4 regions of the Streptomyces sp. NPDC059567 genome follow, and region 3 is predicted to be linked to each of the others. Evidence: riboswitches for the same ligand, from Rfam matches in the RefSeq annotation. Region 3 holds a riboswitch; each other region holds the start of a gene.
The links. Region 3 has a riboswitch for cyclic di-AMP ahead of ACFVZW_RS29190 (C40 family peptidase). Riboswitches for the same ligand answer to the same signal wherever they lie in the genome.
Positions count from the first base shown of each region.

Region 1: linked by a shared signal. The riboswitch ahead of ACFVZW_RS03440 (transglycosylase SLT domain-containing protein) and the one ahead of ACFVZW_RS29190 (C40 family peptidase) in region 3 are both predicted to bind cyclic di-AMP.
Region 2: linked by a shared signal. The riboswitch ahead of ACFVZW_RS02715 (peptidoglycan DD-metalloendopeptidase family protein) and the one ahead of ACFVZW_RS29190 (C40 family peptidase) in region 3 are both predicted to bind cyclic di-AMP.
Region 4: linked by a shared signal. The riboswitch ahead of ACFVZW_RS26990 (M23 family metallopeptidase) and the one ahead of ACFVZW_RS29190 (C40 family peptidase) in region 3 are both predicted to bind cyclic di-AMP.

Region 1 covers NZ_JBHWBS010000004.1:25,409-33,599, forward strand. The annotation lists gene ACFVZW_RS03435 (phosphocholine-specific phospholipase C) at 1-1,742, shown strand, start outside; cyclic di-AMP (ydaO/yuaA leader) riboswitch at 2,017-2,200, shown strand; gene ACFVZW_RS03440 (transglycosylase SLT domain-containing protein) at 2,205-3,098, shown strand; gene ACFVZW_RS03445 (hypothetical protein) at 3,275-4,444, shown strand; gene ACFVZW_RS03450 (hypothetical protein) at 4,395-5,801, opposite strand; gene ACFVZW_RS03455 (DPP IV N-terminal domain-containing protein) at 5,889-8,165, opposite strand.
Region 2 covers NZ_JBHWBS010000003.1:42,958-51,148, forward strand. The annotation lists gene dxs (1-deoxy-D-xylulose-5-phosphate synthase) at 1-420, shown strand, start outside; gene ACFVZW_RS02695 (aspartate aminotransferase family protein) at 417-1,802, shown strand; gene ACFVZW_RS02700 (XRE family transcriptional regulator) at 1,880-2,518, shown strand; gene ACFVZW_RS02705 (DUF6126 family protein) at 2,539-2,694, shown strand; gene ACFVZW_RS02710 (tyrosine-protein phosphatase) at 2,704-3,516, opposite strand; cyclic di-AMP (ydaO/yuaA leader) riboswitch at 3,883-4,055, shown strand; gene ACFVZW_RS02715 (peptidoglycan DD-metalloendopeptidase family protein) at 4,060-5,019, shown strand; gene ACFVZW_RS02720 (SGNH/GDSL hydrolase family protein) at 5,183-5,977, shown strand; gene ACFVZW_RS02725 (STM4011 family radical SAM protein) at 5,964-6,818, opposite strand; gene ACFVZW_RS02730 (STM4012 family radical SAM protein) at 6,832-8,163, opposite strand; gene ACFVZW_RS02735 (STM4013/SEN3800 family hydrolase) at 8,160-8,191, opposite strand, start outside.
Region 3 covers NZ_JBHWBS010000087.1:18,041-24,130, forward strand. The annotation lists gene ACFVZW_RS29180 (ATP-dependent Clp protease proteolytic subunit) at 12-635, shown strand; gene ACFVZW_RS29185 (hypothetical protein) at 643-948, shown strand; cyclic di-AMP (ydaO/yuaA leader) riboswitch at 1,263-1,459, shown strand; gene ACFVZW_RS29190 (C40 family peptidase) at 1,463-1,939, shown strand; gene ACFVZW_RS29195 (ATP-binding protein) at 2,064-2,513, opposite strand; gene ACFVZW_RS29200 (8-amino-7-oxononanoate synthase) at 2,683-3,849, opposite strand; gene bioB (biotin synthase BioB) at 3,994-5,250, shown strand; gene ACFVZW_RS29210 (adenosylmethionine--8-amino-7-oxononanoate transaminase) at 5,243-6,090, shown strand, end outside.
Region 4 covers NZ_JBHWBS010000075.1:11,782-19,972, forward strand. The annotation lists gene ACFVZW_RS26975 (DNA topoisomerase (ATP-hydrolyzing) subunit A) at 1-1,496, opposite strand, end outside; gene ACFVZW_RS26980 (M16 family metallopeptidase) at 1,755-3,101, shown strand; gene ACFVZW_RS26985 (M16 family metallopeptidase) at 3,128-4,495, shown strand; cyclic di-AMP (ydaO/yuaA leader) riboswitch at 4,699-4,865, shown strand; gene ACFVZW_RS26990 (M23 family metallopeptidase) at 4,878-5,660, shown strand; gene ACFVZW_RS26995 (GntR family transcriptional regulator) at 5,827-6,510, shown strand; gene ACFVZW_RS27000 (HPr family phosphocarrier protein) at 6,661-6,942, opposite strand; gene ACFVZW_RS27005 (GNAT family N-acetyltransferase) at 7,119-8,191, shown strand, end outside.

The sequences.
Region 1 (8,191 bases), on a different contig from region 3:
AGCTGAGCGCCACCCCGCCCGCCGGGGGCGTCGACGGCGAGACCCTGGCCCAGTGCAACGGCGACCTTCCGCACAGCTGGACCTCGCAGCACGCGGCGTGGAACAAGGGCCGGATGGACAACTGGGTGACCGGCGTCGGCAACACCCGCACCCTCGGCTATCTCGACCGCGGCGACATCCCCTTCCACTACGCCCTCGCGGACAACTACACGATCTGCGACGCGTACTTCTGCTCGGCGCTCAGCGCCACGGGCCCGAACCGCACCTTCTTGTGGAGCGGCAGGATCGACGCCTCCAGCAAGGACGGGGGCGACGAGTCCGGGCTCACCTGGGAGACGTACGCCGAGGCGCTCCAGCGCGCCGGGGTGAGCTGGAAGGTCTACCAGAACGCGCAGGACAACTACGGCGACAACGGCCTCGCGTACTTCAAGAAGTTCACCGACGCGCGACCGGGCGACCCGCTGTACGACCGCGGTATGGGGTCGGTCCCCAAGGTCACCGGCTCGACCCCGGACGACATCGCCGCCGCGATCCGCGCCGACGTCGTCGCCGGCACGCTGCCCCAGGTCTCCTGGGTCGTGGCGAACGAGGCCTTCTCCGAGCACCCGTACGCCCCGCCCGGCGACGGCGCGCACTTCGTGGACCTCGTCTACCGCGCGCTCGCCGCGAACCCCGAGGTGTTCGACGGGACGGCCCTCTTCCTCAACTACGACGAGAACGACGGCTTCTTCGACCATGTGCCGCCGCCGGTCGCCCCGCCCGGCACCCCGGGCGAGTACCTCGACGGTGTCCCGATCGGCCTCGGTTTCAGGGTCCCGATGCTCGTCATGTCCCCGTGGACGCGCGGCGGGTGGGTCAGCTCCGAGGTCTTCGACCACACCTCCGTCCTGCGGTTCATGGAGACCTGGACGGCCGCCCTCGGCACCCCCGCCGCCTGCCCGAACATCAGCGCCTGGCGGCGCAAGGTCACGGGTGACCTGACCGGGGTCTTCGACTTCGCGCACCCCGTCTTCGGCGTCCCCTCGGGGCTCCCGTCCACCGCCAGGGTGATCGGGCAGTCGACCTGCGGCCCGCTGCCCAACCCGGTCCCGCAGGACAACGCCCTGCCCGCGCAGGAGACCGGCACACGGCCGGCGCGCGCCCTGCCGTACCAGGTGAACGGAAACCTCGACCGGTTCGAGTTCGGCGCGGCCGGCAAGATCCTGGCCTGGTTCTCCATGACGAACCAGGGCGCGCAGGCGACGCGCGCCGCGCACTTCACGATCCACCCGCACCAGCACCGGGACACGGCGGCCTGGCAGTACACCGTGGACCCGGGCGCGACGTCCACGGACTACTTCAACATCGGGCTCGGCTCGGGGTCGGGCAAGTACGACATCTCGATGATGGGCCCCAACCGCTTCCTGCGCCGCTTCATCGGCGACGCCTCGAAGCCGGGCAAGGCCGTCGAGGTCGCGGCGCGCTTCGCGACCGAGCCGGGCACGGGGAAGACGGCGATCTACTTCAAGATGACCAACAGCTCCGCCGGACCGGTGACCTTCACGATCCGCTCGAATGCCTACCGGTCCGACGGGCCGTGGACGTACACGGTGGCGGCGAACTCCTCGCGCGAGGACTACTTCAACGCCGTGGCATACCACAACGGCTGGTACGACTTCACGATCCTCGCCGACATCGACGGCACCTGGTCGCGCCGCTACACGGGCCACATCGAGACCGGCGCCGCGAGCATCACCGGCTGACACGACCACACTTCCCACCAAAAGGGACACAAGGGGTTTTATTCGCCCTTGTGTCCCTTTTCTCAGCTCAACTGAATTTACCGTAATGACCGATTTGATGCCCCTGGTGACATGAATCACCAAAGGGTCTTCAATGATCTTCTCGCGCCTTCCGTCCCCTTGCCCTTCAAGGAAGTTCAGCGCGGTGGACGCGGCGAAGAACCCCTTCGCGAATTACCTACGTACGAGACGTCTTGTTTCTGTCGACATTTCTCGCCTACGGTCACCTCGACTCGGACGGATCGCCTAATCCTGCCACCGTCCGAAAAGACCGATCATTCACCCGAAGGCAGGAGCGGGGGACCCACTATTCGCCGGTCCGGATTCTCCGGAGCGGCTCGGGGTGAAGTCGCACGTGTGCGGCCGGGCATCTCCAGCCCGAACCCGACAGCTCACCCCGCAGGCGCCGGAGAGGAATGCATCATGCCCGCACACGGTAAGCACCGGCGCCCCAAGCGACGTCCCCTGACCCGCGGTATCGCCCTCGCGAGCACGGGTGGCGCCGCACTGGCCCTGCCCCTGGTCGCCACGGCCACCGCCCACGCGACGCCCCAGGCCGCCCCCGCGGCCGCTCCCGTCGAGAAGACGGTCTTCAGCGCCCCCGCGAAGATCGCGGAATCAATTCCGGCCGCTCAGAATTCCGCCGCCAAGACCTATAAGGTCGTCCGCGGCGACTCCCTTTCCGTGATCGCGCACGAGCAGGACGTCCAGGGCGGCTGGAAGGCCCTGTACCGCGCGAATCGCAGCGCCGTGGGTGACAACCCGTCACTTATCCACCCCGGGCTCGAACTGACGCTCAGCGGGAATTCCGCCACCGCTCCGAAGCAGCCCAAGCAGTCGAAGTCCTCGGCTCGTTCGGACGCCGACCGGGCCGACCGCTCGCAGCAGCGGAGCGCCGCTCCCGCCAAGGCCGCTCCCGCGAAGCCCGCCGCCGCGGCTTCCGCGAAGGCCGCCGCCGCGGCGCCCAAGACCCAGGCCGCCCCGGCGAAGAGCTACGCCGACAACCTCGACGGCTGGATCCGCGAGTCGCTGGACGTCATGGCGCGCTACGGCATCCCGGGCTCGTACGAGGGCATACACCGCAACATCATGCGCGAGTCCTCGGGCAACCCGCAGGCCATCAACCTCTGGGACTCGAACGCCGTCAAGGGCACCCCGTCCAAGGGTCTCCTCCAGGTCATCGAGCCGACGTTCCTCGCCTACCACGTACCGGGCACGTCGATGGACCTCTTCGACCCCGTCGCCAACATCACCGCGGCCTGCAACTACGCCGCGGACCGCTACGGCTCCATCGACAACGTCAACGGGGCGTACTGACCCCGCTCCGCGTCGACTCCACGCCCCGGCCCCAATTCCTCACGGGCCGGGGCTTCGGCGTTCCCACCAAGCGGCATGGGGCATTCCGTACCCATGCCGCGTTCTTGGCGTGCAGCATGGGCGACTGATGATCCGCGGCCGGGGATCGCGGATCCCGTCCCTGGGGGGAACGACGCATGAAGAGAACGCTTGCCGTGTGCGCGGCCGCCGCCGCGCTGGCCGGGCTGCTCACGGCCGCCGGTCCGGCCGTGGCACAGACGCCGGGCACCGCATCCGACAGCGCGTCCGGCGCCGCGCTGTGCGCGCCCGGCCCGACCGTACTGCCCTCGCTCCCGCCGGACGCCCGTGGCGGGATCTCCACCGAGGGCGTGCACGATCTCGGCCCGCGCGGCCTGGCCGTGGGCGCGAGCGGCGGCCTGCCGGTGTACTGGAGGGGTGAGCGGCTCCACCGGGTGCCGCTGCCCGAGGGTTACGACGAGGGCGCGGTCCGGGCCGTCAACCGGCACGGGCTCATGGCCGGCTGGGTGGGCCGCCGCTCCGACGGTTCGACCGCCCTGTTCAGCTACCGCCCCGGCGCCGCGTCGGTGCGGCTGTTCTCCGTGGGCGTGGCGCGGGCCGCGTCCGATGTGGACGTCGACGACGCCGGGCGGATCGCTGCCGTCGACACGGACGGCACGGCGAAGGTGTGGCGGGACGGGAAGGTCACGCGGATCCTGGCGCTGCCGCCGGACGCGGGGCCGGGCACGGTCGTGACGCGGGTCACCGGTGTCAACGCGCGCGGCGATGTGATCGGCGCGGCCGAGCAGTCGTACGACGGCCCCGACGGGTTCACCTGGAGCTCCTTCCCGGTCCTGTGGCCCGCGGACGGCGGGCCGGCACGCGCGCTGCCGGTCGCGCGCGCGGAGTATCTGGTCCACAACCTGGCCGAGGGCATCGACGACGCGGGGCGGGTCGTCGGGTCCGTGTCGGTCAGCGACCGGTTCGACCCGGAGGGCGAGCCGTGGACCTGGACGCCCCCGTACCAGGATCACGGCTCGTCCCCGGGCGTCCTGGCCGGGCGGGAGGAGGGCGAGTTCGGGGCGATCAGTCCGACGACCGGCGTCGCGGTCGGCACGGCGATGACCCACGGGGAGGATGCCCCGGTCCTGCCCTACCAGGCCCAGTTGTGGCCGGGCCACGGCCCGGTCCTCGCGCTGCCGTCGCTCGCCGCGGACCGCGACGCGACGGCCCGAGCAGTGTCCGACGACGACCGGGTGGGCGGAGTCGCCGTGGACGCGTCGTGGGTCGCGCATCCGGTCATCTGGCACTGCGCGAGCCGTCAGGCGTACGTACCCCAGGGCTCGTAGCGGGGCCGGCGGCATGATGGGCGCGGACGGCTCGTGACGGGTCCGCGCCCTGACCGGTCAGGCGTCGAGCCGGGGCCGGGCGGAGTCCGGCACGGAGGTCGTGGCGCCCGTGGGGTGGGGGGGGCGCCCAGGCACCCCCCCGCGCGCGGCGGGCCCCGGCCCCGCCCCCCACCCCCCCCGCACGCCGCGCGCGGCGCCGGGCCGGGGCGGAGCCCGGCCGGGTGCTCGTGGCCCCGTTGTGCACGGCGCGCCCCCCCCCCCCCCGGCGCCCCCCCGCGGCCGCGGCCCCGGCCACCAGGCCCCAGGTCACGGCGGCCGGGACGCCGCCGCCGAGGACGGCGGACGCGTGCAGGAGCCCCCAGCGCAGGCCGGACCATTCCGTCGCGATCCGCAGCAGCTGGCTCACCAGCAGAGCGAGGACGGTCGCGCAGACCGCGCCCGCCGCCATCGCCGGAACGGTGGCGCGGGTCAGCAGCACGGGCAGCCGCCGCAGCGCCCACCACACGACGACGAGAATCAGCACGTCGGCGGCCCGGTACAGGAGCCAGTCGCCGAGCTGCACGCCCGCCGGGCCGTCCCAGGCGCCGAGCAGCAGCCATGTGCGCAGGAGATCACCCGGTTCGGAGAACAGCCCGCCGTCCGGGGAGACCGTCTGGATGGCGGCGGCGACCGGCTGGTACGACAGGACCACCAGGGACAGGGCGATCGCACCGGTCCCGACGGTGGCGGCCAGGCGGGCGGCCCGTGCCGGGACCACCTCCTGCGGCAGCGGTCCGGCACCCTTCGCGGTGATCCGCGCGACGAGCACGGTCACGAGCGCCGTGACCAGTGCGGTCGCGACCAGGGCCTGCCGCCCGGTGGAGATCACGCTCGCCAGCTGGGGCAGGATGCGGTAACTGCCGCGCCCGTGCGAGGCGATCAGCCACGGTGCGGAGACGGTGACCGCCAGCGTCCCGGCCACCAGACCCCAGGCCCACAGCGCGAGCAGCGCGGCGGTCAGCCTGCCCCGTACCGGCGGCAGCCTGCGGACCAGGAGGAGCGCTCCGGGCACGAAGAAGGCGAAGACCGCGAAGAACCGGATCTGCATCGCGGTGGAGTACAGGCCGAGATAGCGGCCGGCGTCGGCCGCGGCGGTGTCCCCGATCGCGCCGGATTCGGCGTCGAACCGGACCGAGGCCGGAGGGTCGTACGACCAGGGAAGCAGCCAGCGCTCGAGCTCGGCGGCGGCCTGACCGCCGAGGACGTCGCCGGAGCCCGGCAGGCGCAGTGCCTGCGCACTCGCTCCCGCCCACCACAGCAAGGCCGTGAGCAGCAGCCCTCCCACCAGTGCCGGTATCGCCGCGCATCGATATGCCATGTCCGTCCCCCGCCTTGCTCGAACCCCGTGCTTCCCCTTGTCGGGTGGAGGTTACGGGTTGTTGATCACGCACGCATCACGCCGCACTCAGCCGAACAGCTCGCCGAGCAGCTCGGGACCGATGGCGATGGGGGCCGGGCGGTACGCAGGGGGCTGCGCACCCATCAGCTCGCGCACCAGGTAGTCCCAGCAGCGGGTGCGGACGTGGGCCAGGCAGTCGATGAACGTGTGCTCGGCGCCGGGCACGATGTGCAGCTCGAAGTCCTTGCCGGCGGCGAGGAGCCGGTCGGCGAGCCGCAGCGTCTGCTCCGGGTGGACCTGGTCGTCCATCTCGCCGTGGATGAGCAGCAGCTTGCCCGCCAGCCGGTCCGCCAGGTCCAGGTTGGAGGTGCGGGCCCAGGCCTCGGGATTGTCCGCGCCGTCGTAGGTCTCCACGAAGCCCAGGTTGAAGTGGGGGGCGTCGTGCGAGCCGGAGAGGGCGACTCCGACCTTGTACACCTCGGGGAAGTCCAGCATCGCCCGCGCCGCGGCGAACCCGCCTCCGGAGTGGCCGAGCACTCCCGTCCGGTCCAGGTCCATCCAGGGCCGGGTCTCGGCCAGCTGCCGCAGCGCGGCTGCGTGGTCGGCCAGACAACCCGCGTCGGCCAGGTGACCGTACGAGGCGTCGTGGAAGGCCTTGCTCCGCCCCGGCGTGCCTCGCCCGTCCAGCGCCACCACGACGAAGCCCAGTGCCGCGAGGGGTTCCGCGTCGAGGCCCATGCCGCCCGGATCGAAGCACGGGGCGACCCGGGTGACCTGCGGGCCGGGGTAGACGTTGTCGACCACCGGGTAGCGCTCCGCGGGGTCGAACCCCCGCGGCCGGTACAGCACCCCGTAGATGTCCGTCACGCCGTCGGCCGCCTTGACGCGGAAGCGCTCGGGCGCCGTCCAGCCGGTGGCGACGAGCTTGCCGATGTCGGCACGTTCCAGCTCGACGAGGACCCGCCCGCTCCAGTCACGGACGCTGGTCACCGGCGCGGTGTCGACGGTGGACGCGGAGTCGATGAAGAACTCCTGGTCGTCCCCCATGGTGACGATGTGGTCCAGCTCGTCGTCCGTGACCTTGGCGAAGCCGGAGCCGTCCAGGCCGACACGGCACACGGTGCGCCGGTACGGATCCTCGTCCACCAGACCGGTGGCGGTGAAGTACACCACCCGCTCGGTCTCGTCGACGCGCAGGATCTGCCGTACCGCCCACTGCCCGGAGGTGACCTGCCCGAGCAGCACGCCGGTGCGCAGGTCGTACCGGTACAGGTGGCCCCAGCCGTCCCGCTGCGAGTACCACAGGACTTCGTCGGCGCGGACGTGCACGATCGGCGGCTCGTACATCGACTGGTTGGGCTCCACCCGGGTGGCCCCGGTCTCGCTGAGCACCGTGGCGACCTCGCCGGTGACCGGGTCGAGGCGGTACAGGGTGAGCGTGCGCAGGTCGCGGGGCCGGCCGAGGTAGTACACCGCGGAGCCGTCCGCAGCCCACCACGCCCACTTGGCCATGATCGGCGACATCACCGGCATGAGCAGCGGGTCGGCCTGCGCGCGAACCACGGTGCCCTCGGCGACGTCCAGCACGACCAGTTCCGCCTGCGGCATGTTCTCGTCCCCGGCGTAGGCGAACCGCTGGGTGTGCAGGCGGGGCGCGCCACCGTCGGCGGGCCGGGCCTCCACGAGGTGGGTCCGCCGGACGCTGCGCTCGTCGGTCCGGTGCGCGAGGACCTTCGTCGAGTCGGGCGACCACGCCACCGCCGGCGGCAGGTACGGCAGGCCTATCTTGCGCAGCAGGGTGCCGTTGCTCGTGCAGTCCGGGCCGTAGCCGTACCCGTGGTCGGGCTCGCCGTCGGTGGTCAGCGCCCACTCACGCCCGTCGGACAGCGAACGCGCCCACAGGTCGTGCCCCCGCCTGGACACCGCGAACTTCCCGTCGGGCGACGATACTTCGAGAGGGCTGCCCGGCGGGGTGAACTCGGCCCGCTCGCAGTTATATCCGTCCAGGTCGCAGCGCCAGTACTCGCCGAGCGCGAAGAACTCCACGGCGTTCCCGGCCAGTTCGATGCCCATGAACGGCAGGGCTTCCGGGTCGACCTGCTGCCCTGATGCGTCGGCCAGCGCGGCGGCGAGCAGGGCGTGGTCGAAGGCCGGCTCGCGCGTGCCCGCCGCCGGGTCGACCAGCACGAACCGCCTTCCGACACCATTGCTCACCGCGTACCAGAAGCGGGTGCCTCCGTCGATCCACTGCGGCCTGACCTTGTCGCCGACGACGAGCTCGCCGGGGCGGGCGGGGCGGCGAAGGAGCTGCTCCGCGGCCTGGTAGTCCTGAGTGGTGCTCATACTTCTTGTCCGTCCTTGGTGTTGAT
Region 2 (8,191 bases), on a different contig from region 3:
GATCCCGCAGCCCGGCCGGATCCCGACCCGCAGCCGGACGCGGAGGTGCTGCTGGTCGCCGTCGGCGTGATGGCGGAGGTCTGCCTCCAGACCGCCGGGCTGCTGGCCGGGCGCGGCATCCGGTGCACCGTCGTCGACCCGCGCTGGGTCAAGCCCGTCGACGAGGCCCTCGCCCCGCTCGCCGAGCGGCACCGCCTGGTCGCGGTCGTCGAGGACAACAGCCGTACGGGAGGCGTCGGGGCGGCGGTCGGCCAGGCCCTGCGCGACGCGGGCGTCGACGTACCCCTGCGGACGTACGGCATCCCCGAGCAGTTCCTCGCGCACGCCAAGCGCGGTGAGGTGCTGGCGGATCTCGGCCTCACCCCGGTGGAAATCGCCGGAGACATCAGCGCGGCACTGACCCGGAAGAAGGGGCGATGACCAAGGAGTTCGACCTCGCGGCGCTGCTCGCCGAACGCGGCGCCGAGCGCTACGAGCTGCACACCCGGTATCTCAACCACCAGCTCCCGCGGATGCTGCACACCATCGGCTTCGACAAGGTCTACGTGCGGGCCGAGGGAGCCCACTTCTGGGACGCCGACGGCGGCGACCACCTCGACATGCTCGCCGGCTTCGGCGTCATGGGTCTCGGCCGGCACCACCCCGTCGTCCGCCAGGCCCTCCACGACGTCCTGGACGCCTCCCTCGCCGACCTCACCCGCTTCGACTGCCAGCCCCTGCCCGGGCTCCTCGCCGAGAAGCTGCTCGCCCACAGCCCGCACCTCGACCGGGTCTTCTTCGGAAACAGCGGCACGGAGGCGGTGGAGACCGCGCTGAAGTTCGCCCGGTACGCCATCGGGAAGCCCAGGGTCCTGTACTGCTCCCACGCCTTCCACGGCCTGACCACCGGTTCCCTCTCGGTCAACGGAGAGGACGGCTTCCGGGACGGCTTCGCCCCGCTGCTGCCCGACACGGCGATCGAGCTGGGGGACCTGGACGCCCTGGAGCGGGAGCTGCGCAAGGGGGACGTCGCCGCCTTCGTCGTCGAGCCCATCCAGGGCAAGGGGGTGCACGAGGCGCCGCCCGGTTTCCTGCGCGCCGCCCAGGAGCTGCTGCACGCACGCGGCGCGCTGCTGATCGTCGACGAGGTCCAGACGGGGCTCGGCAGGACCGGGGACTTCTATGCGTACCAGCACGAGGACGGTGTCGAACCGGACCTGGTCTGCGTCGCCAAGGCGCTCTCCGGCGGCTATGTGCCGGTCGGCGCGACGCTCGGCAAGGACTGGATCTTCAAGAAGGTCTACTCGTCCATGGACCGGGTGCTCGTGCACTCGGCCAGCTTCGGTTCGAACGCGCAGGCCATGGCCGCCGGGCTCGCCGTGCTCTCGGTCATGGAGAACGAGGGCACGGTGGCCCATGTGCGCCGGGTGGGCGGGCTGCTGTCCTCGCGGTTGAAGGAGCTCGTCCCGCGCTACGAGCTGCTGAAGGAGATCCGCGGACGCGGGCTGATGATCGGGATCGAGTTCGGGCGGCCGTCCTCGCTCGGGCTGCGCAGCCGGTGGACGATGCTGCAGGCGGCCCGCAAGGGGCTCTTCGCCCAGATGGTCGTCGTCCCCCTGCTCCAGCGGCACCGGATCCTCACCCAGGTGTCGGGGGACCATCTGGAGGTGATCAAGCTGATCCCACCGCTGATCATCGACGAGGAGGACGTGGACCGCTTCGTGACCGCGTTCACGGCCGTGATGGACGACGCCCACGGGGGTGGCGGACTGATGTGGGACTTCGGGAAGACGCTGGTCAAGCAGGCGGTGGCGCAGCGCTGATCTGCCTCCCGCCCGCCGAGTTTTGCCTCTGAGGCAAGAAAGTTGCCTCAGAGGAAAGATCCTGGCGGAATGGAGGCATGGAGCACCTCCCCGGGGAGCGGTCCGCGGACCCCGCCGCACCGGACGCGCCCGACGTCCTGCCGGACGTCGCGCCCCAGCTGCGCGCCCTGCGCCGACGACGCGGGCTGACCCTGGAGGCCGCCGCCCAGCGGGCCGGTCTCTCCCCGGCCCATCTCTCCCGGCTGGAGACGGGCCGCCGGCAGCCCTCGCTGCCCATGCTGCTCGCTCTTGCCCGCATCTACGGTACGACGGTCGCCGAGCTCCTGGGCGAGGTTCCGCCGGAGCGTGATCCGGTCGTCAGGGCGGGCCGGTCCGAGCCCGTCGAGGCCGACGGCTGGATCTACCGCCAGGCCGGCGGACCGGGTCGCGCGATGCAGGCGCTCCGGGTCCACGTGCCGCACGCCACCCGGACCGACATCGTGCGCGTCCACCCCGGGGAGGAATGGCTCCACGTCCTCGAAGGGCGGGTGCGCCTCGCGCTCGGCGACACCGTGCACGTCCTGGACCCCGGGGACAGCGCGCACTTCGACTCGCTCACCCCGCACCGCATCGGCGCCGCCGGCCGCGGCGGGGCCGAGCTGCTCTTCGTCCACACGCTGATGCAGAGCCCCGCAGCCGAGCTGTGCCTCGGCGACGGAACCCCGCATCTGCGCTGAGCCCTTCGGAAGGGGCCGATATGTCCGAGAAGTCCGCACCCGTCACCGGCGAAGAGCGCGACGGGGGCAAGTTCCCCAAGGGTCTGGTGCTCCGGCTCTTCGCCTATCTGGTGGCCGGGCACCTCTTCGCCGGTTTCCTCTACCTGCTGTTCATGCTCGGCGGGCGGAACCAGTAGCGGGCAGGGTCACGCCTCGACGACGAGCCGCTCGCGCAGCCGCTCCCGCGTCTCGGGGCCGAGTTCGAGGCCGTCCGTGAGGTAGCTCTCGACCGTGCCCCAGTGCTGCTCGATCGTCTCGAACGCGGCCCGCAGGTACTCGACGCGCGCGTCGAAGAGTGGGCTGAGCAGCTCCATCACCTCGGGCGACATGGCGTCCGCGGCGGTGGAGCTGCGGCGCACCTTGTACCGGCGGTGCGGGTCGTTCGACTTCACGTAGTCGGCCTCGATCGCCTCGCGCTCGACGCCCACCGCGAGCAGCGAGATGGCGATCGACAGGCCCGCGCGGTCCTTGCCGGCCGCGCAGTGCATCAGCGCGGGGACGCTGTCCTCGGCCATCGCATGCAGGATGCGGCTGTGCTCCGCGGTCCGCTCGACAATCATCTTCCGGTACGAATCGGACATTCGGGCGGCCGCCTTGCCGTCGCCCAGGATGGCGCGGAGCTGCTCCAGCTCGCCCGTGCTGACCAGCTTCCAGAACTCCTTGCCGTCGGCCGGGTCATTGAGCGGTATGTTCACATTTCGTACACCCGGAAGATCGACGTCCGGGCCCTCGACCTTCCGGTCCGCCTGGTTGCGGAAGTCGAAGATCGTGTGCAGCCCGAGGGTGGAGAGGAACGCCGCGTCCTCCGCGGTGGCATGTGCGAGGTGGCCGCTGCGGAAGAGGCGTCCGAACCGCACCGCCCCGCCGTTCACGGTCGGCAGGCCGCCCACGTCCCGGAAGTTGCGTACCCCGGTGAGCTCGGGTTCGGTCGACGGGACCTGCGGCAGCTGCTGCGTCACGAGTGCTCCTGAAGGTTGGCTGATCGAGATCGGTTCCCGGGGCAATCATCCCGGGTGGGGCCGGCTCCGCACACCCCCGGGGCATGGGAATGGGTGTTCTGTCCGAATTGGGCCCTTAGGTATAACGCGCCCTGGTAATAGGGGAGATGGGTTCCGGTGCGTGAGCAGCGTCATAAAAGTGACGGACCGTGCCTGATCGTTCCGGGCAAGCTCCGTGCCGGAAAAGGGAATCGAGGTTCCACCCTCCACGGAGGGTGACCGGAATTCGGCGCGGATATCCCGGCCCTGAATGCGGGAGAAAAACGGTGGCTTGTTCGCGCCGACCCCGCTCGTCTACGGTCACCGTCAATCCGGTCGGACCGCCGAATCCTGCCACCGCCCGGAATCCGCACCCATCCACGTAAGGCAGGAGCGGGGGACCCAGGTAAGTACGCCGAACCGGTCGATCCGGACGGCTCGGGGTTAAGTCGCGTGAGAGCGCGGCCGGACATCTCCAGTCCGAACCCGACAGCTCACCTCGCAGGCGACGGAGAGGAATTCGCCATGCCCGCAAAGGGTAAGCATCGCCGTCCCAAGGTCAACCCGATCACGCGCGGATTCGTCGCCGCCGGCACCGGTGGCGCCGTCGTCGCCCTGCCGCTCCTCGGTGCGACCGGAGCCCACGCCGCCGACAAGGGCGCCCCGACCGTGACGCCCGAGCAGGCCGTCGCCGCCGTCGCCGCCGCTCCTGCGAAGGCCCCGGCCGCCGACAAGGCCGCCAAGCCGAAGACGTACTCCGTCGTCCGCGGCGACTACCTGTCGAAGATCGCCTCCGAGCACCACCTGGCGGGTGGCTGGAAGAAGCTCTACGAGGACAACCGCCAGGTCGTCGGCGGGAACCCCTCGCTGATCCTTCCCGGCATGAAGCTCACCCTCGGTGCCAAGTCGACGGCCAAGGCCGCCGCGCCCAAGGCCGCCCCGAAGGCCGCGCCCAAGGCGGAGAAGTCCTCCACCGGTGCGGGCGAGCGCAGCTCCCGCAGCAGCGACCGCGGCACGGTCGAGCCCACCCAGGCCCCGGCGTCCACGCCGGCGCAGGCCGCGCCCGCCAAGGCCGCGTCCTCCGGCTGGGTCGCCCCGGTCAGCGGCGGCGTCTCCACCCCGTACCGCGCCTCCGGCGCCATGTGGTCCTCCGGCTACCACACCGGTGTGGACTTCATCGCCTCCTCCGGCACCTCGGTCAAGGCCGTCGGCGCGGGCACCGTCTACTCCGCGGGCAACAGCGGCTCGTACGGCAACGAGGTCGTCATCCAGCACGCCGACGGCACGTTCTCGCAGTACGCCCACCTCTCCTCCCTGGGCGTCTCCGCCGGCCAGACCGTCACGGGCGGCCAGGAGATAGGTCTCTCCGGTTCGACCGGCAACTCCACCGGTCCGCACCTGCACTTCGAGATCCGCACCGGACCGAGCTACGGCTCGGACATCGACCCGCTGGCCTACCTGCGCTCGCACGGCGTCAGCATCTGACGTACACCCAGCACCCGAAGGGGCCCGGCACCTGTGTGCCGGGCCCCTTCGCGTTCCGCCGTATTCCGGCTTGGCGGAATCTTGACCGGTGGCATATCTCACCCGGCGTCAACCCCTCCTTACGGTCGCGTAGGTCACACCCATAAGGGAAAGATGAGCTCCCGTGGCAGACGATTCGAGATCAAGAGACATGGACGCATTCGGGTCGTACGCGGCGATCGGTGACAGCTTCACCGAGGGCGTCGGAGACCCCGGGCCCGACGGGAAGTACGTCGGCTGGGCGGACCGCTTCGCGGTCCTGCTCGCCGACCAGCTGCCGGAGCACGACGCATTCCGTTACGCCAACCTGGCCGTACGCGGCCGCCTCCTCGACCAGATCGTCGAGGAGCAGGTCCCCAGGGCGAAGGAGCTCGCCCCCGACCTGGTGAGCTTCTGCGCGGGGGGCAACGACATCATCCGCCCGGGCACCGACCCGGACGACGTCGCCGAGCGCTTCGAGCGCGCCGTCGCCGATCTGACCTCGGCCGTCGGCACGGTCATGGTGACGACCGGCTTCGACACCCGCGACGTACCCGTGCTGCGCCATCTGCGCGGCAAGATCGCCACGTACACGGCCCATGTCCGGGCCATCGCCGACCGCTACGGCTGCCCGGTCCTGGACCTGTGGTCGCTCAAGTCGGTGCAGGACAGGCGGGCTTGGGACGACGACCGGCTGCACCTCTCGCCCGAGGGCCACACCCGGGTCGCGCTGCGCGCCGCCCAGGTCCTCGGCCTGGAGGTGCCGGCCGACCCGGACCAGCCGTGGCCGCCGCTGCCGCCGCGCGGCACGCTGGAGGTGCGCCGCGACGACATCAACTGGGCCAGGGAGTACCTCGTGCCGTGGATCGGCAGGCGGCTGCGGGGTGAGAGCTCGGGGGACTACGTGGAGGCCAAGCGCCCGGACCTCATGCCTCTGTGAGCGCGGCGGGGATCCGTTCCAGGACGCCGCCGGCGAACACGTCGTACAGCGGCAGCGTCTCCAGATGGACGTATCCGATGTGGCAGTCGCAGACGGCGAGGGGGCATCCGCGGGGCCGCAGGGCCGCGCGGTACGAGCCGTCGTAGAGGTTGCCGAGCTCGGCCTTCACGAAGTGGCAGCGTTGCACCGTCCCGTCACCGTCCACCGAGATCACCGACTCGCCGGTCCGGCAGGGGAGACCGGCCGAGGGGTGCGGATGACGGCTGTACGGGAAGAGGGGGTCGAGGGCCGTCCAGCCCTCGGCCTCCTCATCGGTGTAGGTGTGCCCCTCGGCGGCGTTCACCCAGAGATAGACCTCGGGTGGGAGATCGTCCCGCAGCCGCCGGGCGTGCTCCCGGTGGTCGGGCAGGCCGACGATCCCGACGCTGAAACGCGTCCCCCGGGCGGCCAGTTCACGGCACTTGGCAAGGAAGCGGTCGTACGGCGTCTGCCCCGGGTGGTACGTGCACCAGAGCGCCAGGGTCTCGGGGTCGGCCTCGGCCAGCCAGTCGGTGCGACAGCTGAGATTCGTCTGGATCGCCACCCGCTCGATGTGCGGGAGGCGCGACAGCTCGGTGAGGGTTCGCCGGTACCAGGACCGGACCAGGCCCTCGCCCCACGGGGTGAAGAGAATCCTCAGCCGGTCGCCGGTCTGCTCGGCCGCCCACGCGGAGAAACGCTCCAGCGCGGCGCGGTCGGCGCGCAGCTGCTCAACGCTGTCGCGGCGCTTGGCGAAGGGGCAGTAAGGGCAGTCGTAGTCGCAGGAGGCGAGCGGGCCCCGGTAGAGGATCGTCAGGTCCATGCCGTCACCCCCGCTACTTCGGCTCGTAGGCGGCCATCGCCGCCCGGACGGCGGGCGAGAACAGCGCGGGACCGAGCGCGTCCGAGTGGGCCAGACCCTCGGGCGAGAGCCGCAGCAGGCCGGTCGGTGCCGTCGGATCCAGCCAGCCGAGCACCTCGAACCGGCCCAGTTCGACCGGGAAGTCCGCGAACGGCGACGTGCCGAACCGCTCCTCGTAGGCGGCCGTGGCCATGCCCCGGGCCTGCAGCAGCGACTGGAGCAGATGGCGGCGGCGCGCCTCGTCCGCGTCGACCCACCGGCCCACCTGGGCGCGCGTGAAGTCCCGCGTCCCGGTGTAGGTGTCGATGATCGAGCGGACCTCTCTCATGTCGACGGCGTAGTCGAAGGAGTAGTGCAGCGAGGAGGTGTACGAGCGCGCCCCGCAGCCCAGGCCGATCATCCCGTCGGTCTGGCAGGCGTAGTCGTCGGCGCCCTGCGGCGGGGCGCCGGCGCGCCGGAACATCCGCATCGACTCCTGCTCGTACCCCCGCGCGAGCAGATGGTCCCGGCCGTGGCGGTACAGCCGCAGCCGCTGCTCGTCCCACTCCCGGTCCGCGGTCGGGGAGAGCCGGCCGAGGCCGGTGAGCGGGCGGACGTAGAGGGGATAGAGATAGAGCTCCTCGGGCTCCCAGGCGAGCGCCGCGTCGAGGGACCGGATCCAGGACTCCTCGGTCTGGCCGTCGATGCCGTAGATCAGATCGATGTTGAGGACCGGGACGCCGGTGTCCCGGATGCGGGCGAGCGCGGCCTCGACATCCGCGCGGCGCTGGGGACGAACGGCGGCGCGGGCCTCGGCCTCGACGAAGCTCTGCACCCCGATGCTCAGCCGGGTGGCGCCCCGCTCGGCCAGGACCGCGAGCCGGTCGGCCGTCGCCGTCGAGGGCGAGGTCTCCACGGAGAGCGGGACGGCCCGCAGATCCGCGCCCATCCGCTTCTCCGCGATGTCGCAGAGCCGCTCCAGCTCTCCGGCGGTGAGGAACGTGGGGGTGCCGCCGCCGAAGGCGGCCGTGGCGAAGCGGACCGGCTCGGCGTCGCCGAGCGCCTCCCGCACGGCGGTCGCCTGCCGGTCGAGCGCGTCGAGATAGCGGCTGGTCAGCTCGTCCGGGGCGCCGATCCGGGTGAAGAGGTTGCAGAAGCCGCAGCGGACCTCGCAGAACGGTATGTGCGCGTAGAGGGAGAGCGTGTCCTTCGGCTCGTCCGCCCACAGAGCCGCGAGCGAGGGCGCGGGGGCGGGGAGCTTTCGATACGCGGTCTTGTGCGGGTAGGCGTAGACATAGCTCTCGTACGGACGCGGGGCCTCGGTCATGCGACCGCCTCCCGCTCCGAGCCGGCCA
Region 3 (6,090 bases):
GGAGGCCGCCCATGGATGCCCGCTACGTCCTTCCCGAGTTCACCGAGCGCACCAGCTTCGGCAGTCGGACCCTCGACCCCTACTCCAAGCTGCTGGAGGAGCGGATCGTCTTCCTCGGGACACCGATCGACGAGATCTCGGCCAACGACGTCATCGCCCAGCTCCTGCACCTGGAGTACGCCGACCCCGACCGGGACATCTCGCTCTACATCAACTCCCCCGGCGGTTCGCTCAGCGCGATGTCCGCGATCTACGACACGATGCAGGTCGTCACCTGCGACGTGGAGACCACCTGCCTCGGCCAGGCCGCGTCCACCGCCGCCGTACTGCTCGCGGCCGGCGCGCCCGGAAAGCGGCTCGCGCTGCCCGGCGCCCGGGTCGTGCTCCAGCAGCCCACGATGGACGAGCCGTTGCAGGGGCAGCCCAGCGATCTCGACATCCAAGCCCGGGAATTGCTCCGGCTGCGCGCGATGGTCGCCGGGATGCTGGCCACCCACACCGGACGGAGCCGCGAGCGGATCGACGCCGACATCGACCGCACCACGATCCTCGACGCGCCGGCCGCCACCGCGTACGGCCTGGTGGATCACGTGATCCAGAACCGAGGGGCGTCCGGCGGCGCCGGGGCGAGGTGAGCCGGGGATGGTTCCCGAGCTGCCGCCGCTGCCCGCGCTGACGCGTGCCGAGGGCGAGTTCGTCGACGCCTATCTCGAAGTCGTCGATCTCCTGGGGCGAATCAATCCATCCAGGTCATTGCATACTTATGGGGCGCTACGGGCGGCTCAGGCCCTGGTGGGACGGGCGACCGCCCTGCGCGACGCCCTGACGGTGATGCATGTGCGCGGTGAGACCGAGGTACATGCGGACACATTGGCCCGCGCGCTGCGGGTGTTGGACGGAGAGCGGCGCGCGGAGCGCGTCACCGTGCCCGGGACACGCGCGAGTTGACATACCCGCGTGTCGTGTCGAGGTCCACTCGGCCCATCACAACCATGGAAATCCTCCCTCGTTCGGCGTAGTCGACGAATCGACATATGTGCGGGGTGAGTTGCGCAACAGGTGTACGCATCTGGCGGAATCCGGCGTTTCTCCCCTGGTACGGGGCTCGTCGGCCAAACCTCAGACGATCACGAAACATGTCTGTCCACCCGAATGGATCAGTCGTGAGGAGCCTCACATAACGTCGTTTCAACTCGGATTTCGCCCTGGATGTGGGTCAAGATCCCTCACGACGACAAGCCCCCGCCACCACGGCGGGGCGGTCCGGGCGGACGCCGAGTCCTGCCGCTGTCCCGGATGTCTGGTCGACAGGAGTGGATCGGCAGGAGTGGAGGACCCGAGCAGTACGGGACGACCGAGCAGTGGGCCGTTCCTCGGGGTGAAGCCGCAGCCGCGGCCGGGCAACTTCGCCAGTCCGAACCCGACAGGTCATCCTTCACAGGCGGCTGACGAAGGGTTGCGCATGACTGCGCAGATTCATGTCCCGTCCCTGCTGTCCCGGGCCGGAGCCGTCTCGGCTCTCACCCTCGCCGCCGTCGGCGGCACGATGCTGGCGCCGGGCGCCGCCTCGGAGGCCCAGGCCGCGACCGCGCATGCCGGCAAGGCGCTGAGCGTCGCGGCGGCCAAGAAGGGATCGCCCTACAGGTACGGAGCGTCAGGACCGACCCGGTTCGACTGCTCGGGGCTCACGCTCTATTCGTTCAAGAAGGCGGGCAAGTCGCTGCCCCGTACCGCGCAGCAGCAGTACAACAAGACCCGGCACATCTCCGCCTCCAGTAGGCAGAAGGGTGACCTGGTCTTCTTCCACGCGGGTGGACGGGTGTACCACGTGGGCATCTACGCCGGGAACAACAAGATCTGGCACTCGCCCAAGACGGGCTCCTGGGTGAAGCTCGACAGGATCTGGTCGTCCAAGGTGTATTACGGCCGGGTCCGATGATCGGGTGACCGGCTGACCTCGTGACCGGGGCCGTCACGGGGGTGCGGTGGCGCCGCCGCACCCTCACGCACCGGCCTCGGGTCCTTGCGAGGGGAGCCGACGGCAGGATCGGGCCGGACACGCCCTAGCTCAAGGAGGCGGGGAGCCTGTTCGGCGCGGCCGTCCAGGGGAGGTTGATCCAGACCGTCTTGCCGCCCTCGCTGGTCGGGGTGACCGAGAGCCGGCCGCCCGCCTCCGCGGTCAGGAAACGGATGATCACCATCCCTCGGCCGTTGTCCTGCTGCACCGCCGCCGGCAGCCGCTTGGGCCAGCGGGGGTGGCTGTCGGTGACGCCGATGTGGAGCTGTTCCTCACGCTCCAGACGGACGTCGACGGTGAAGGTGGGCGACTGCCCGAAGGTGTGCTGGACGGCGTTGGTGGCCAGTTCCGAGACGATCAGCCGGACCGTGTCGGCGGTGTCGCCGGCCTCGGCGAGCCCCCAGCCGGTCAGGATGTCGGCGACGTATCTGCGGGCGGCGGACACCGAGGCGGGATCGCTCGGCAGAGTGACGGTTGCTTCCTGGTGGTCTGCCATGGCGACGCTGTCCCTTTCCCACCGGGCCCGGCCCGGATTGCGCTACGCGTCAGAGTGCCACCGATCGTGCCGCCCCGTATGGCGATCCACCAAGATATGTGCATATTTGTCGCTCGAAGCGGTGAACTCTGCTACGGGAGACCGTATTTGGGCGGCCGGGCTGGTGCGGTCAGCGAGCCGGCGGTGCGGTGCGCACGATCGTTTCCACCGCCCGGTCGATCTGCGCGTCCGTCAGATCCGCGCGGGCCGTCAGGCGCAGTCGCGAGATGCCGTCCGGGACCGACGGGGGCCGGAAGCAGCCCACGGCGAGGCCCAGTTCGCGGCAGTCGGCCGCCCACCGCAGCGCGGCCTCGGGCGAGGGGGCGCGCACCGACACGACGGCCGCGTCCGGGCGTACGGCGGTCAGTCCGGCCTCGGTGAGCATCCGGTGCAGCGTGGTGGCGACGGTACGCGCGCGCTCGGCGAGGCCGGGCTCGCCGTGGATCAGCCGCAGGCTCGCGAGGGCGGCGCCCGCGGCGGCCGGGGCGAGACCGGTGTCGAAGATGAACGTCCGGGCCGCGTTGACCAGGTGCTCGACGACCCGGGCGGGGCCGAGTACGGCACCCCCCTGGCTGCCGAGCGACTTGGAGAGGGTGAGGGTGGCGACGACGTCCTCGTCGCCGGCGAGACCCGCGGCGGCCAGGGCTCCCCGGCCGCCGTCGCCGAGCACGCCCAGGCCGTGGGCGTCGTCCACGACGAGCGCGGCGCCGTGGGTGCGGCAGGCGTCGGCGATCTCGGTCAGTGGGGCCTTGTCGCCGTCCACGGAGAAGACGGAGTCGGTGACGGCGAGGGCCCGGCGGCCCTCATGTGCCCGGAGGGTCTTGCGTACCGCTTCGGGGTCCGCGTGCGGGACCACGGCCGTCTCGGCGCGCGAGAGCCGGCAGCCGTCGACGATCGAGGCGTGGTTGCCCGCGTCCGAGACGATCAGCGAGTCGCGGCTGCTCAGCGCGGTGAGCGCGGCGAGGTTGGCGGTGTAGCCGGAGGAGAAGACGAGGGCCGCCTCGAAGCCGCAGAACTCGGCGAGTTCGCGCTCCAGGCGGGTGTGCAGCCGGGTGGTGCCGGTGACGAGGCGGGAGCCGGTGGCGCCCGCGCCCCAGCGCCGTGCCGCCTCGGCCGCCGCCTCCGTGATCTCCGGCCGGCGGGTCAGTCCGAGGTAGTCGTTGCTCGCGAGGTCGAGCAGGTCCGATTCGGCTGCGCGGGGCCTGAGCGTGCGGACGAGCCCCGTCCGCTCGCGGCGGCGTGCCTCGGCGTCGGTCCAGTCGAAGGCGGTCCCGCGCGTGTCCTCGTCCCGGTGCATGGGGCAGATCCTTTTGTAGGCAGCGCACAGACCCTAACCGCCCGGGGCCGAGGTCAGGGTGTGGCCATGCACACACCTCAAACGGCCTCGTTTGTTCGGATCCTCCTTGGCCGCGAGGTGTGCCGTAGGCGAGGATCACCCTTTATGGACCTGCTGAACACGCTGGTGGAGAAGGGGCTGCGGCGCGAGCTGCCGAGCCGTGAAGAAGCGCTCGCCGTGCTGGCGACCTCCGACGACGAACTGCTCGATGTGGTGGCCGCGGCCGGCAAGGTACGCCGCCAGTGGTTCGGGCGTCGGGTGAAGCTGAACTACTTGGTCAATCTGAAGTCCGGGCTGTGCCCGGAGGACTGCTCGTACTGTTCCCAGCGGCTCGGCTCGACGGCCGGGATCCTCAAGTACACCTGGCTGAAGCCGGACGAGGCGTCCCAGGCGGCCGCCGCCGGTGTCGCGGGCGGTGCGAAGCGGGTCTGTCTGGTGGCGAGCGGCCGTGGGCCGACGGACCGGGACGTGGAGCGGGTCGGCAAGACCATCGAGGCGATCAAGGAGCAGAACGAGGGCGTCGAGGTCTGCGCGTGCCTCGGTCTGCTCTCTGACGGCCAGGCGGAGCGGCTGCGCGAGGCGGGCGCCGACGCGTACAACCACAACCTGAACACGTCCGAGGGGACGTACGGGGAGATCACGACCACCCACACCTACCAGGACCGGGTGGACACCGTGCAGAAGGCGCATGCCGCCGGTCTGTCGGCGTGCTCCGGTCTGATCGCGGGCATGGGCGAGAGCGACGAGGACCTGGTCGACGTCGTCTACGCGCTGCGCGATCTCGACTCGGACTCGGTGCCGGTGAACTTCCTGATCCCGTTCGAGGGCACCCCGCTCGCGAAGGAGTGGAACCTCACCCCGCAGCGCTGCCTGCGGATCCTGGCGATGGTCCGGTTCGTCTGCCCGGACGTGGAGGTCCGGATCGCGGGTGGCCGCGAGGTGCACCTGCGCTCGATGCAGCCGCTCGCGCTGAACATCGCGAACTCGATCTTCCTCGGCGACTATCTGACGAGCGAGGGCCAGGCCGGTCAGGCGGACCTCGACATGATCGCGGACGCGGGCTTCGAGGTGGAGGGCGCGGGCACGACGACGCTGCCCAAGCACCGCGCGGACGCGCTCGCGGCGGCGGGTGCCGCCGGTGGGTGCGGCTCCTCGGCGTCGGCCGGCTGCGGTTCGCAGGCCGAGGCGGGTGCGGGCTGCGGTTCGCACGCCGAGGCGGGCGGCGGCTGTGGGCCGTGCGGTGGCCACGCGCCGCAGGCGCAGGCCCCGGAGGCCGAGCCGGCCGAGGTGCCGGGAGCCCGTACGGACCTGGTGGCGGTACGTCGACGCGGCGCCGGGACGGAGCTCGCGCCGAATGCGTAACGAGGAACTGCTCGCCCTGGACCGGGCGCACGTCTGGCATCCGTACGCGCCCATGCCGGGCCGTACGGACCCGCTGGTCGTCGCGTCCGCGTCCGGGGTACGGCTCCGGCTCGCCGAACCCGTGCACGGTCAGGACGAGTTGATCGACGGCATGTCCTCGTGGTGGTCCGCGATCCACGGCTACAACCACCCCGTGCTCAACGAGGCGGCGCGCGGCCAGCTGGACCGGATGAGCCACGTCATGTTCGGCGGGCTCACCCACGAGCCGGCCGTCCGGCTCGCCACCCGTCTGGTGGAGATCACTCCCGCACCGCTCCGGCATGTCTTCCTCAGCGACTCGGGCTCGGTCTCCGTCGAGGTCGCGGCCAAGATGTGTCTGCAGTACTGGCGCTCGGTGGGCCGGCCCGAGAAGCAGCGGATGCTGACCTGGCGCGGCGGCTACCACGGCGACACCTGGCAGCCGATGTCGCTGTGCGACCCCGAGGGCGGGATGCACCAGCTGTGGTCGGGCGTGCTCCAGCAGCAGGTCTTCGTGGACGCGCCGCCCACCACGTACGAGGAGTCGTACGCCGAGATGCTGCGGGGGCAGATCGCGCTCCACGCGGACGAGATCGCCGCGGTGATCGTGGAGCCGGTGGTGCAGAACGCGGGCGGGATGCGGTTCCACCCGCCCGAGTACCTGCGGGTCCTGCGCGAGGCGTGCGACGAACACGGCGTGCTCCTGATCTTCGACGAGATCGCGACCGGGTTCGGGCGCACGGGCACGCTGTTCGGCGCCGACCATGCCGGGATCTCGCCCGATGTGATGTGTGTGGGCAAGGCGCTGACCGGCGGCTATCT
Region 4 (8,191 bases), on a different contig from region 3:
AGGACCGTGCGCCGGTCGGTGCCGAACTTCTTCGCCACCGCGGCCAGTTCGCCCGAGACCAGCTTGCGCAGCTCGCTGTCGGAGTCCAGGATCCCGGTCAGCTCGTCGATCTCGCCGTTGAGCCGGTCGCGCTCGGTCTCCAGCTCGATGCGGTCGAACTTGGTGAGCCGGCGCAGGGGGGTGTCCAGGATGTACTGCGTCTGGACCTCGCTCAGCGAGAAGTGCTCGATCAGGCGCTCCTTGGCCTGCGCCGAGTTCTCGCTGGAGCGGATGAGGCGGATGACCTCGTCGATGTCGAGCAGCGCCACGAGCAGACCCTCGACCAGGTGCAGCCGGTCGCGCTTCTTGCCGCGGCGGAACTCGGAGCGGCGGCGCACCACGTCGAAGCGGTGGTCGAGATAGACCTCGAGGAGCTCCTTGAGGCCCAGCGTGAGCGGCTGGCCGTCGACCAGCGCCACGTTGTTGATGCCGAAGGACTCCTCCATCGGCGTCAGCTTGTAGAGCTGCTCCAGGACCGCCTCGGGCACGAAGCCGTTCTTGACCTCGATGACCAGGCGCAGGCCGTGGGCGCGGTCGGTGAGGTCCTTGACGTCCGCGATGCCCTGCAGCTTCTTGGAGCCGACCAGATCCTTGATCTTGGAGATCACCTTCTCCGGGCCGACCGTGAAGGGCAGCTCGGTGACGACGATGCCCTTGCGGCGGGCCGTCACGGTCTCCACCGTCGTCGTGGCGCGGATCTTGAACGTGCCGCGGCCGTTCTCGTACGCGTCCTTGATGCCGGACAGGCCGACGATCCGGCCGCCCGTGGGCAGGTCGGGGCCGGGCACGAAACGCATCAGCGCCTCGAGGTCCGCGTTCGGGTGGCGGATCAGGTGCCGGGCGGCCGCGATCACCTCGCCCAGGTTGTGCGGCGGCATGTTCGTCGCCATGCCGACGGCGATGCCGGACGCGCCGTTGACCAGCAGGTTCGGGTACGCCGCCGGGAGGGCGACCGGCTCCTGCTCCTGACCGTCGTAGTTCGGCGCGAAGTCGACGGTGTCCTCGTCGATCGACTCGGTCATCATCAGCGCCGCGGCGGCCATCTTCGACTCGGTGTACCGCATGGCGGCCGGCGGGTCGTCGTTGCCGAGGGAGCCGAAGTTGCCGTGGCCGTCGACCAGGGGCACCCGCATGGAGAAGGGCTGCGCCATGCGGACCATCGCGTCGTAGATCGACGAGTCGCCGTGCGGGTGCAGCTTGCCCATGACCTCGCCGACGACGCGCGCGCACTTCACATAGCCGCGGTCGGGGCGCAGGCCCATCTCGTTCATCTGGTAGACGATCCGGCGCTGCACGGGCTTCATGCCGTCCCGGGCGTCCGGCAGCGCGCGGGAGTAGATCACCGAGTACGCGTACTCGAGGAAGGAGCCCTGCATCTCGTCGACGACGTCGATGTCGAGGATCCTCTCCTCGAACGCGTCTTCCGGCGGCGGTGTCTTCGTGCTGCGGCGGGCCATCGCGGCTGCGGCTCCTTCACCAACAAGGTTGATCTGACGCGGACCATTGTGGACCGTCCCACCGACAACGCCGACCGCGACCCGGGTACGGCCCGCCGAGGACCGTGCGGGAGCCGTCCGCCGGATCCTACGTCAGCCGTCCGGGACGCCCCTGCGACCCGGAAGAGGGACGCCTCGAACCTGCGGGAACTTCGCGAGGTGTCGGTGCGCTTGCATAGGGTGGCAGGACTTTTCCATATCGCGATCGAAGGGACGTACATGCCCATGGGTCACACGGCCACGGCAGAGGCCGGCTCCGGCGGCCTGACAGCGACCGAGCACCGGCTGGCCAACGGCCTGCGGGTGGTGCTCTCCGAGGACCACCTGACCCCGGTCGCCGCGGTCTGCCTCTGGTACGACGTCGGCTCGCGCCACGAGGTCGCGGGCCGCACCGGCCTCGCCCATCTCTTCGAGCACCTGATGTTCCAGGGCTCGAAGCAGGTCCACGGCAACGGCCACTTCGAGCTGGTGCAGGGCGCGGGCGGCTCGCTCAACGGCACGACGAGCTTCGAGCGCACCAACTACTTCGAGACCATGCCCACCCACCAGCTGGAGCTGGCGCTCTGGCTGGAGGCGGACCGCATGGGCTCGCTGCTCGCGGCCCTGGACGACGAGTCCATGGAGAACCAGCGGGACGTCGTCAAGAACGAGCGCCGCCAGCGGTACGACAACGTGCCCTACGGCACGGCCTTCGAGAAGCTCACCGCCCTCGCGTACCCCGACGGCCACCCGTACCACCACACGCCGATCGGCTCCATGGCCGACCTGGACGCGGCCACCCTCGAGGACGCGCGGTCCTTCTTCCGCACGTACTACGCGCCGAACAACGCGGTGCTCTCGGTCGTCGGCGACATCGACCCCGCGCAGACCCTGGCCTGGATCGAGAAGTACTTCGGCTCGATCCCGTCGCACGACGGCAAGCGGCCGCCGCGCGACGGCACCCTTCCGGACACCATCGGCGAGCAGCTGCGCGAGGTCGTCGAGGAGGAGGTCCCGGCCCGCGCGCTGATGGCCGCCTACCGGCTCCCGCACGACGGCACGCGCGAGTGCGACGCCGCGGACCTGGCCCTGACGGTCCTCGGCGGCGGCGAGTCCTCGCGGCTCCACAACCGCCTGGTCCGCCGCGACCGCACGGCGGTGGCCGCGGGGTTCGGCCTGCTGCGGCTGGCCGGCGCGCCCTCGCTGGGCTGGCTGGACGTCAAGACGTCCGGCGGTGTCGAGGTGCCCGAGATCGAGGCCGCCGTCGACGAGGAGCTGGCCAGGTTCGCCGCCGAGGGCCCGACGCCCGAGGAGATGGAGCGCGCCCAGGCCCAGTTGGAGCGCGAGTGGCTGGACCGGCTCGGCACGGTCGCGGGCCGGGCCGACGAACTGTGCCGCTTCGCGGTCCTGTTCGGCGACCCGCAGCTCGCCCTCACCGCCGTGCACCGGGTGCTGGACGTCACCGCGGAGGAGGTGCAGGCGGTCGCCAAGGCCCGGCTGCGCCCGGACAACCGCGCGGTGCTCGTCTACGAGCCGATCGGTACCGAACAGAGCGACAGCGACGAGGAAGAGGGAGCGGACCAGTGACCGACGCTGCCGCGTCTTTGACGAGCATGACGTTCCACCCGCAGCCGGAGGCGGGCACCGCGAAGCCCTGGGCCTTCCCGGCCCCGGACCGCGGAGCGCTGGACAACGGCCTGACGGTGCTGCGCTGCCACCGCCCCGGCCAGCAGGTGGTGGCCGTCGAGATCTTCCTCGACGCCCCGCTGGACGCCGAGCCCGAGGGCCTGGACGGCGTGGCCACGATCATGGCCCGCGCCCTCTCCGAGGGCACGGACAAGCACTCCGCCGAGGAGTTCGCCGCCGAGCTGGAGCGCTGCGGCGCCACGCTCGACGCGCACGCCGACCACCCGGGCGTACGGGTCTCCCTGGAGGTCCCCGTCTCCCGGCTGCCCAAGGCGCTCGGCCTGCTCGCCGAGGCGCTGATCGCGCCCGCCTTCCTCGACACCGAGGTCGAGCGCCTGGTGCGCAACCGGCTCGACGAGATCCCGCACGAGACGGCCAACCCGGCCCGCCGGGCGGCCAAGCAGCTCTCCAAGGAGCTGTTCCCGGCCACCTCGCGCATGTCGCGGCCGCGCCAGGGGACCGAGGAGACCGTGGAGGCGATCGACGCCACGGCCGTCCGCGCCTTCTTCGAGGCGTACATGCGGCCCTCCACGGCCACGGCCGTCATCGTCGGCGACCTGACCGACGTGGACCTGGACAAGGTCCTCGCCGAGTCGCTGGGAGCCTGGACGGGGAACGCGGCCGAGCCGCGCCCCGTCCCTCCGATCACGGCCGACGACACCGGCCGGGTGGTCATCGTGGACCGGCCGGGAGCCGTCCAGACCCAGCTGCTCATCGGGCGCGTCGGCGCCGACCGGCACGACCGTGTCTGGCCGGCCCAGGTCCTCGGCACGTACTGCCTCGGTGGCACCCTCACCTCCCGTCTGGACCGCGTCCTGCGCGAGGAGAAGGGCTACACCTACGGCGTCCGTGCCTTCGGCCAGGTGCTGCGCTCCGACGGCCAGGGCCACGGCGCCTCGATGCTCGCCATCAGCGGCTCCGTCGACACGCCCAACACCGGCCCGGCACTTGACGACCTGTGGAAGGTGCTGAGCACGCTCGCCGCCGAGGGGCTGACGGACGCCGAGCGCGACGTGGCCGTGCAGAACCTGGTGGGTGTGGCGCCGCTGAAGTACGAGACGGCCGCCTCCGTCGCCGGGACGCTCGCCGACCAGGTCGAGCAGCACCTTCCGGACGACTTCCAGGCGCAGTTGTACGCGCGCCTGGCCGAGACCGGCACGGTGGAGGCGACCGCGGCGGTCGTGAACGCCTTCCCGGTGGACCGTCTCGTCACCGTGCTCGTCGGTGACGCGGCGCAGATCGAGGAGCCGGTGCGCGCTCTCGGCATCGGCGAAGTGACCGTCGTCACCGGCTGATTGAGTCGTCCGCGCGCCGCTTCGAGGACCCCGCCATCACAGTATGGCGGGGTCCTCCCCTTTGTCCGGATTAAGGGAGAGGGTGGCTGTATGACCTGTGGCATGTCTTACAAACGGGCGTGTCTGTTTGCTGATTGAAAGACAGTCCGCTTAGCGTCGGTCCGGCTGTTCGCCAGTTGCACCCGCCGCGAGCCCGTGGCATCGGACAGTCATCGCCGAGTCCCCGTCAGGCGCGAGCCTGGGGAGCCGGGGACCCATACGAAGTCCCTGGGGTGAATCGGACGCCTTCGCATCCGTGCGGAGGGGCCCGTAGGAGACCTTCCTGCTCCGAACCCGTCAGCTAACCCGGTAGGCGAGAAGGAAGGAAAGGATCAGCCACTACATGGCGTTCACCCGTGCCACCGGGAAGCATCGTGGTCCGAGCCGTCTGGCGCGCCGCAGGGCGGGCATCGCCGGCGTCGCGACCATCGCCACCACCGGCGTCATCGGAACCCTCGCCTCCCCGGCGCTCGCCGCCGACGCGGACGCCCCCTCCTTCGAGGACACCGGCCTGACCCAGATCGTCGCCGCGGACTCCCTCGCCGACACGATCGACGCCCAGGCCGCCGCCCAGGAGCGCGAGGCCGCCGAGGCCATCGAGCGGGCCAAGGCCGAGGCCCGGGCGAAGGCGGAGGCGAAGCGCAAGGCCGAGGCCCGCGCCAAGGAGGTCCGCGAGGCCAAGGAGCGCGCCGCCCGCGAGGCCGAGCGCAAGCGCCTGAACTCCTTCCAGCTCCCCGTCGCCGGTTCGTACGTGACCACCAGCTACCAGGCCGGTGGCGCGCTCTGGTCCTCCGGCAGCCACTCCGGCGTCGACTTCCACGCCGCCTCCGGCAGCCGGGTCGTCTCCGTCGGCTCCGGCACCGTCGTCGAGGCCGGCTGGGGCGGCGCGTACGGCAACAACATCGTCATCCGGATGAACGACGGCACGTACACCCAGTACGGTCACCTGTCGTCCATCAGTGTCTCGGTCGGCCAGTCCGTCACCCCGGGCCAGCGGATAGGCCTCTCGGGCTCGACCGGCAACTCGACCGGCCCGCACCTCCACTTCGAGGCGCGCACCACCGCCGAGTACGGCTCCGACATCAACCCGGTCGCGTACCTGCGCGCCCGCGGCGTGAACGTCTGACCGCTGCCCGCGAAGCAGGCGTCAGAAAAGCCCCGGCTCGTCCTGAGCCGGGGCTTTTCGCTGGCCAAAAGATATGCATGTTCCCGGATCTCCTTCGGAAATTCCGCCCCGCTGCAATAGAGTCGCCGACGAACCGGTTTCGCGCGGATCAAGGCGGAGGTCGAAGATGCGCATTCCCGCGCAGTCGGTATGCACGGCGATTCGGGACGACATCGTGTCCGGGGTCCTCCCGTGCGGCAGTCGGCTGACCGAGGAGCAGTTGGCCCGCCGTTACGGGGTCTCCCGCGTCCCCGTCCGTGAGGCGCTGCGCACCCTGGAGTCCGAGGGCTTCGTGATCAGCCGCCGCCATGCGGGCGCCCATGTCGCCGAACCCACCGAGCAGGAGGCGGCGGACCTGCTGGACGTACGGGCACTGCTCGAGCCGCTGGGCGCCGCCCGCGCCGCCCAGCGCCGCACCGACGCCCATCTCAAGGTGCTGCGTGGCCTGGTCAGGCTGGGGCAGGAACGGGCCAGGCGCGGCCAGGGCGAGGATCTGCGCTCGCTCGGCGGCTGGTTCCACGAGACGCTGGCACAGGCATCCGGCAGCCCGGCGCTCACGGCGCTGCTCACCCAGCTGCGGCACAAGATCGCCTGGATGTACGCGGTCGAGCCCGCCGCCCAGCCCGTCGAGGCATGGGCCGAGCACGGGGCGATCGTCGACGCGGTGGCGCGCGGCGACGCCGAACGGGCCCGCGCGCTGACCGCGCTGCACGCCGAGCGCTCGCTGGCGCAGCACCGGCTCAAGCACCGGGAACGCGGACGTGTGAGGGCTTCGCAACACGTCGTAAACACCGCGAGTGCCCGGAATTAACACACGGGCCGTATACAAAGAATAGGAATTCTCGGGGCTCTGTTTGTGTTGCCCCGGATTCCGGAAAGTCGGCGGTCGGGTTCGGCGAGGAAATGCAAATGGAGCCGCACTCGCCGTCATTTCGGCGTGTGCGGCTCCATCGGAATTCGGTCAGACGGTCTCGGGGAGCTCCTCGAGTCCCTCGGCAACCAGCTTCGCCAGACGGTCCAGAGCGGCCTCGGCGCCATCGGCGTCCGAAGCGAGCACGATCTCCTCGCCGCCCTGCGCGCCCAGACCGAGCACCGCGAGCATCGACGCGGCGTTCACCGGGTTGCCGTCGGCCTTGGCGATCGTCACGGGGACGCCGGAGGCCGTGGCGGCACGGACGAAGATGGAGGCGGGGCGGGCGTGCAGGCCCTCGGCCCAGCCGACGTTGACGCGGCGCTCAGCCATGGTGTTGCCCTTCAAGTCTCAAGCGGGTTGTCTAGACCAGTCTCTCACGGGTGGCGGGGTGCTCGTAGCCGACCTTCGGCCCCTGTCCCAGGGCCGATCGGTCCTCCCTACCTTGCATGGCACGCAGACGCCGCGCGACCGGTGCCACGGACGTACCCCGGCCGTACGCTGGCCCCATGCAGAGCGCGTCGGAACAGCCGGAACAACCGGAACACGCCTACCCCGACCACTGGGAAGCGGATGTGGTCCTCCGTGACGGCGGCACCGCGCGCATCAGGCCCATTACCGTCGACGACGCCGACCGGCTGGTCAGCTTCTACGAGCAGGTCTCGGACGAGTCGAAGTACTACCGCTTCTTCGCGCCCTACCCGAGGCTCTCGGCCAAGGACGTGCACCGATTCACCCATCACGACTTCGTGGACAGGGTCGGTCTCGCGGCGACCGTCGGCGGGGAGTTCATCGCCACCGTCCGGTACGACCGCATCAACGCCCAGGGGCTGCCGGCCAGCGCCCCCGCCGACGAGGCCGAGGTCGCGTTCCTGGTCCAGGACGCGCACCAGGGGCGGGGCGTGGCCTCCGCGCTGCTCGAACACATCGCCGCGGTGGCGCGGGAGCGGGACATCCGACGGTTCGCGGCGGAGGTGCTGCCCGCCAACTCGAAGATGATCAAGGTCTTCACGGACGCCGGCTACACCCAGAAGCGCAGCTTCGAGGACGGCTCCGTACGGCTGCACCTCGACCTGGAGCCCACCGACCGCTCGCTGGCCGTGCAGCGCGCCCGGGAGCAGCGGGCCGAGGCGCGCTCGGTGCAGCGGCTCCTCACCCCCGGCTCGGTCGCCGTCATCGGGGCCGGACGCGCGCCGGGAGGGGTGGGGCGGACGGTCCTGCGCAACCTGCTGGACTCCGGGTTCACCGGCCGTACGTACGCCGTGAACCGCGCCCTCGGGGACGGGGCCGCCACGCTCGACGGGGTGCCGGCCTTCCGCTCCGTCGGGGACGTCGGCGAACCGGTCGACCTGGCGATCGTGGCCGTGCCCGCCGAGCGGGTGCCCGAGGCGGTCGCCGACTGCGGCGAGCACGGGGTGCAGGGCCTGGTCGTGCTCTCGGCGGGGTACGCGGAGAGCGGCCCGGAAGGGCGGGAGCGGCAGCGTGAACTGGTGCGGCAGGCCCGCTCGTACGGGATGCGGATCATCGGACCCAACGCGTTCGGCATCATCAACACCTCGGCCGACGTCCGGCTGAACGCCTC